Regions from separate parts of the Paenarthrobacter aurescens genome, predicted to be linked through region 2. Evidence: riboswitches for the same ligand, from Rfam matches in the RefSeq annotation. Region 2 holds a riboswitch; the other holds the start of a gene.

Region 1 (3,203 bases), 1.6 Mb from region 2:
GCCGGATTCCTCCCTTGCGCCCATGATCGCTGCCGCTATTGTGCCGCTCGCGGCCGGGAACAGTGAAAGGGCGGTGGCCCTCGCCGGGCTGTTGGCTGTGTTGATGGGGATCATCATGATCGCCGGCTCAGCGCTGAAACTGGGCGCCATCACCGGGCTGCTGTCCAAACCCATCAGGCTCGGGTACCTGAATGGAATCGCGTTGCTGGTGGCGTTATCGCAGCTTCCGGCGTTTCTGGGGATAGAGGCCGACGGCGATATCTGGCAGAAGCTTGCAAAGGTCACCACCGGATTGCTGGGCGGGGAGGTCAACATCGCTGCGCTGCTGTTGGGCGTCGGTTCACTTGCCCTCATTTGGATCCCGCGACTCCTGAAATGGAAAGTGCCGGGCGTCCTGCTGGCGGTGGTTGGCTCGTGCGTTGCCACAGCTGTTTTGGGCCTGGACGACGACGTCAAGGTCACCGGCGTCCTGCCTCAGGGGCTTCCAATGCCGGCGCTCGGAGGAATCGGCTGGGCGGATGCTCTGGCGCTGCTTCCCGCAGCCGCAGGCATTGCCCTTATGGCCTTCGCGGACACCGGTGTCCTGTCCCAGTCGCTGGCAGCCAAGGAAGGAAAGAAAGTCTCGGGCAACAGGGAGATGGCTGCGCTGGGGGCAGCCAACACGGCCACCGGACTGCTGGGCGGATTCCCCATCTCCGGCAGCACCTCCCGCACCCCTGTGGCGGTGGACGCCGGTGCCAAATCCCAGATGACCGGGGTGGTTGGTGCCGTGCTGGTCCTTGCCTTCATGCTCCTGGCACCCGGGGTTACCGGATACCTGCCTTCGGCAACGCTGGCCGCGGTGGTCATTGCCGCTGCTATTGCCTTGGCTGACCCTTCCGGCGTCAGACGGCTCCTCAGCCTGAGCCGCAGCGAATCAGTGGTGATGCTGGCGGCATTCTTGGGAGTCCTTACCGTCGGTGTGCTGCAGGGAATCGTGGTGGCCATAGCCTTGGCACTTCTGGACTTTGTCCGCAGGGCCTGGGATCCGTACCGGACAGAACTCGGAGCTGAAGACGGGCTCCCCGGGTACCACGACCTCGAGCGGCATCCTGATGGCGCCCGCATCCCCGGACTCCTGATCCTCCGCTTTGATGCGCCTCTCTTCTTCGGCAACGGGCAGGTTCTGGCCGCCTTCGTCCGCGAACAGTTTGACGAAGCCCCGGAGGGGAATTCAGCACCGGTTACCCACGTTATTCTCGCCGCAGAGCCCATTACCGGGATTGATACCACGGCACTGGATGACCTCGTCACGCTGGACGAGTGGCTGGCCAGCAAAGGTGTGGACCTCGTGTTCGCCGAACTGAAGGGACCGGTCAAGGACAAGTTGATCCGGCTTGGCACAGCCGCCCGTTTCACGCCCGACCATTTCTTCCCCACGGTGGGTGCCGCCGTCCGTGAGTTGAAGGACAAAGTATGAAGAAGCCGCCGGTTACGCAACATGACGGCCGGACAACAGCCCGCAAGTGCAGCCCGAGGCCCGTGGATGTTACGTTTTTCTTGAGTAATGAGTACCAGCGCAAAGCCCTGACTTGCTGGTCGGCAACCCTCTCTCCGGCGGGGTGCCTCAGGTGACTACTCGGCGTATCGACAACTCGAACTGCAAGCGTGACTGAGGAGCACCAGCTATGCCTGAACCCACTGAAGAAAAACTTTCCTATCGCCTGATCACAGGCCCTGACACCCGTGATTTCTGTGAGCGGATCCACAACGCCCTGGCCGAGGGCTACGTGCTCCATGGCAGCCCCGCAGCCACCTTCAATGGCACGGACGTCATTGTGGCCCAAGCGATCGTGCTGCCCGCCGCAATCGCCAATGCCGATGCCGCTGTGGCCAGTGCAGTTGACCAGCTTGAGAACTACGAAGACAACGAAGCATTCGAGGGCCACGCATGAGCTACGCAGGTGACCTGACCCCGCACGATGCGTGGGCCAAGCTCGAACAGGGCGCCATCCTGGTGGATGTCCGCACCGAGGGTGAATGGGCCCACATCGGAATCCCGGACACCAAAGCCACGGAAAACGATCCCTTGTTCATCCAGTGGAACCTCGCCGGCGGCATCCCCAACTCCCGTTTCATCGAGGACTTGCGGCAGCAGGCACCCGAGGACGATTCAGTTGAACTTGTGTTCCTGTGCCGTTCCGGCCAGCGCTCCATCTCCGCCGCGATTGCCGCAACGCAGGCCGGCTATACCTCCTACAACGTCCTGGAAGGTTTTGAAGGCGAACCGGACCGCTACGGCGAACGCACGGTCAACGGCTGGAAGAACCGTGGCCTGCCTACGAATCTGGGGACCGAGTAAGTGACCTTCAATCCTGACGCCGCCGGCTGGAGCCCTGACACCCAGGCCGTCCGCGGTGGCCTTGACCGTACCAACTTCCAGGAAACGTCCGAACCCGTTTTCCTGAACTCAGGCTTCGTTTATGAATCCGCCGCTGCGGCCGAGCGTGCCTTCACCGGTGAGGACGAGCGCTTCGTCTACTCCCGTTACGGCAACCCGTCCGTCGCAACGTTCCAGGAGCGGCTGCGGCTGCTCGAGGGAACCGAGGCATGCTTTGCCACGGCCTCAGGGATGTCTGCGGTCTTCACCGCCTTGGGCGCTCTCCTGGCTGCCGGCGACCGCGTGGTAGCTGCCCGGTCCTTGTTCGGATCCTGCTTTGTGATCCTCAATGAGATCCTGCCCCGCTGGGGCGTCCATACGGTGTTCGTGGACGGCCCGGACCTGGACCAGTGGCGCGAAGCCCTCTCCGAGCCCACTACTGCGGTCTTTTTCGAGTCACCTTCCAACCCCATGCAGGAGATCGTGGACATCGCCGCGGTCAGTGATCTGGCGCATGCCGCCGGGGCCACCGTGGTGGTGGACAACGTATTCGCCACTCCCCTGCTGCAACGCTGCGGTGAGCTGGGCGCCGATGTGATCGTGTACTCCGGTACCAAGCACATCGACGGCCAGGGACGTGTCCTGGGCGGCGCGATCCTGGGCACCAAGGAATTCATTGATGGTCCGGTCAAGCAACTCATGCGGCACACCGGCCCCTCGTTGTCCGCGTTCAATGCCTGGGTGCTGACCAAGGGCCTTGAGACAATAGGGCTGCGCGTAAACCACAGCTCGGCGTCCGCCTTGAAGATCGCAGAGTGGCTCGAGCAGCAGCCTGCCATCAGCT
Region 2 (3,203 bases):
CGGCCACGCCACTCATCAGGACCACCGGGCTGGGAACGCCGGTTGCCGCCATGCCCATCACCAGGGAAAGGTTGCTCACCAAGCCGTCGTTGGCGCCGAAAACAGCAGCGCGGAAGGTCCCGGAAAGCCTGTTGCGTCCGCGGGTGGCAAGGCCACGGACCACTTCTTCATGGATTTGTTCATCGGCCACCATGGCAGGAGTTGCTGCAGGTTCGGTGCCGTAAGGGGAACGGCCCTCGGCGCGCTGAGCCAACGCGAGCACAAAAACCGAGCCGAAGTTGCGGGCAAGGAAACCCAGGAACTGGCTACGGGTGGATGCTGCCTTGGGCATTCCGGCATGCTCGCCAAGGAGCTTGAGCCAATGGGCCTCATGCCGGCCTTCAGCTTCGGCCAGGGCCAGAAGGATCTGGCGCTCCTCGCCGTCACGCCGCTGGGCCAACTCACGGTAGACGGCAGCCTCGGCGCGCTCATCGGCCAGGTACTGGCGCCAGCGGCGGATGTCCGCGTTCGACGGTGCAGCTGCTGGGGTGCCGGCGTTCCCGGCTGCTGCCGAATCGGGGGTGGGGTCCGGAGCGGGGCTCGACGAACTGGTGGATTCCTGGTGCATCTGCACTTTATCTCCTGTGCTGGGTGGGGTAGTAGCGGCCCCATTGCATGCCCCACACTACCGCTTATTCCCGCGGATTTTTGGCCGGTATTCCTTAGTGGGAATGTTCGGCGCACCGTAATTTCCGGGGCTCCTTGACCCTCGGTTGAGCCGGTGCTCAGATGGAGGGACAGGGGAATGGGGGCCTCCCACCCTTGGATTCCTGCATTCGGGTCAACGGGCTGAACTGCCTGGGAGAACAGGCCCACGAGACGGAGGTTGCATCATGAACACCACCGAATCACACGGCAACTACCCGGAACGGACAACCATCGAGTCCGACCCGGCCTACGACTACGCCGAGGACCAGGAAGTGGACGAACCCTGGGTTGAGGAAGTAGACGCACCTGAGGACGACGAACGCGTAGTCCCCATTGACGAGACCGAAGAGTTCCGCGAAGAAGACGAGGAAATCTAGCGCTGCTGTGCGTGGTTCAGGGCGAAGTTCCTTTCCACGCCTGCGCGTTTGCCTGCGCCGGCAACCGCCACCGTGAGGGTCTTCGTGGCTACACACCAGCGCGTCGGCCGGACGGCCTGGGCCAGCGCCTGAGCTATCAGCTGCGGTTCGGAATATCTGAAGTGCTCCGTTCCTGCCTTGGTAGTAATTGTCACCGTGCCCAGGAAGAGGTCGACGGCGGGAATCACCATCACCGTCCCGGCGGCGGTTAGAGCTGGGGTGCTTACTGCTGCTGGGGTGCTTGCGGGGTGGGTGGTATCGCCTTGGTACGGCAAGGGATTGCTCCTTGGGGGAGTGCTCTTGCCCGCTCGGTTGTCTCTGGTCCGGGACGGGCCGCTTCCTCATCCGAACCACCCGTGAACATGGGGTTGGCGTGTGGCAAGTCGGAGCTTGGCGCCACATCTCTTGAAGCTGGGACCACCCTACCCCACACCCCTGCGTTGTGGGGCCTGGTTTGCGTGGTTTGTGGTTGTTTTGGGGCGCAGAGCGGGCCCCGCAACGTGGAGCCCCTGGTGTTGTGGGGCCTGGTTTGCGTGGTTTGTGGTTGTTTTGGGGCGCAGAGCGGGCCCCGCAACGTGGAGCCCCTGGTGTTGTGGGGCCTGGTGTGCGTGGTTTGTGGTTGTTTTGGGGCGCAGAGCGGGCCCCGCAACGCCACTCGAGTTCTGCGTCTCAGTACGCCAACGCAAAGCGGCGCCGCCCCGTAAAGGGGAGGCGCCGCCGTCGAGCGTTGCTTGTTTCTTTGCCCTTGCTTACGGGGCGGGCGTGGTGAGTTCTTCCTCTGCCACGCGGGTTCCGGCCACACGGTCCGTCCAAGCCTTCATGACGGCCGGATCGGTGGGCTTACTGGCCAGCGAAACCACTACGTACACCAGTGCCGAGGCGATCAGGCCGAAGTAGATGGGCTCGTTGGCATAGATGCCGTCCAGCGGAACTTCCGCATTGATCTCGAGGATGATCATGGTTCCCAGGGTTACCACTGAACCGGCAGCCATGGACCATGCTGCGGCAATGCCTGTTCCGCGCTTCCACACCAGGCCGCCGATGATGGCCACCAGCAGGCCACCCACCAGGATGTCGTAGGCGATTGTCAACGCTGCCACCACGTCCTTGGTGGAAATGGCGATGATGATCGCTACGATTCCCAGCCCGAGGACCCAGTAACGGTTGGCCTTGACGTCGTGCTCAGGGTTGTCGGAGTCGGAAGTGTCCACCGTCTTGCCGAACCAGCTGGCAACGAACGGCATGACGTCTGCGCGGGCCACGGTGGCCGCAGCAATGAGTGCACCGGAGGCGGTGGACATCATGGCGGCCACAGCAGCGGCGAGCACCAGGCCGCCAATGCCGATGGGCAGGAGGCGGGTGGCCACCTCGGCGTAAACGTCATCCTTGGCAGCGATTTCGACGCCGGCAAGGGCAACGTTGGCCGCCATGCCGATCAGGGCGCCAGCGAAACCGTAGAGGATGCAGTAGACGCCAGCGGTGGCGCCACCCCAGCGCGCCACGGTGGGGGTCTTGGCGGTGAAGACGCGCTGCCAGATGTCCTGGCCGATCAGGAGGCCCAGGGTGTAAACGACGAAGTAGGTGATGATGGTCTGGAGGCCGATGCCACCGATGTCAAAGAAGCTCTCATCGACGCGTGCACGGATGCCGTCGAGGCCCCCGGCAGCGTTCAGGGCGAACGGGAGCATGAGGAAGAAGATGCCCACGGTCTTGATGACGAACTGGACCTGGTCTGCAAGGGTGATGGACCACATTCCGCCGATGGTGGAGTAGACCAGGACGATCGCGCCGCCGATTGCGATGGCGAGCCAACGCTCCCAGCCGAAGAGGACCACAAAGATGGTGGCGTACGCGCCGGTAGAGGTAGCGCACAGCATCAACGTGTACGCCAGCATGACAATGCCCGAGGTCTGCGTTGCCGTGCTGCCGTAGCGGAGGGTCAGCATCTGGGAGACCGTGTAGATCTTGAGCTTCTGGATGGTGCCGGCGAACAGGAGGCTGAGCAGCAGCACGCCCGAACCGATTGCCACAACAAGCCACATGCCAGAGATGCCGAATTTGTAGCCCAGGCCGACGCCGCCCACGGTGGATGCGCCGCCC

Evidence for each region. A riboswitch is a leader RNA that binds a small molecule or an ion and turns the genes downstream of it on or off. The one in region 2 is predicted to bind S-adenosylmethionine.
Region 1: another riboswitch for S-adenosylmethionine. It lies ahead of ABI796_RS17545 (DUF1737 domain-containing protein); the one in region 2 lies ahead of ABI796_RS05120 (hypothetical protein).

What each region holds. Positions count from the first base shown of each region.
Region 1 covers NZ_CP157456.1:3,777,976-3,781,178, forward strand. The annotation lists gene ABI796_RS17540 (SulP family inorganic anion transporter) at 1-1,459, shown strand, start outside; SAM riboswitch class IV at 1,543-1,654, shown strand; gene ABI796_RS17545 (DUF1737 domain-containing protein) at 1,668-1,934, shown strand; gene ABI796_RS17550 (rhodanese-like domain-containing protein) at 1,931-2,341, shown strand; gene ABI796_RS17555 (O-succinylhomoserine sulfhydrylase) at 2,342-3,203, shown strand, end outside.
Region 2 covers NZ_CP157456.1:1,069,775-1,072,977, forward strand. The annotation lists gene ABI796_RS05110 (VIT1/CCC1 transporter family protein) at 1-607, opposite strand, end outside; gene ABI796_RS05115 (hypothetical protein) at 873-1,064, shown strand; gene ABI796_RS05120 (hypothetical protein) at 1,061-1,378, opposite strand; SAM riboswitch class IV at 1,395-1,514, opposite strand; gene ABI796_RS05125 (sodium:solute symporter) at 1,853-3,203, opposite strand, start outside.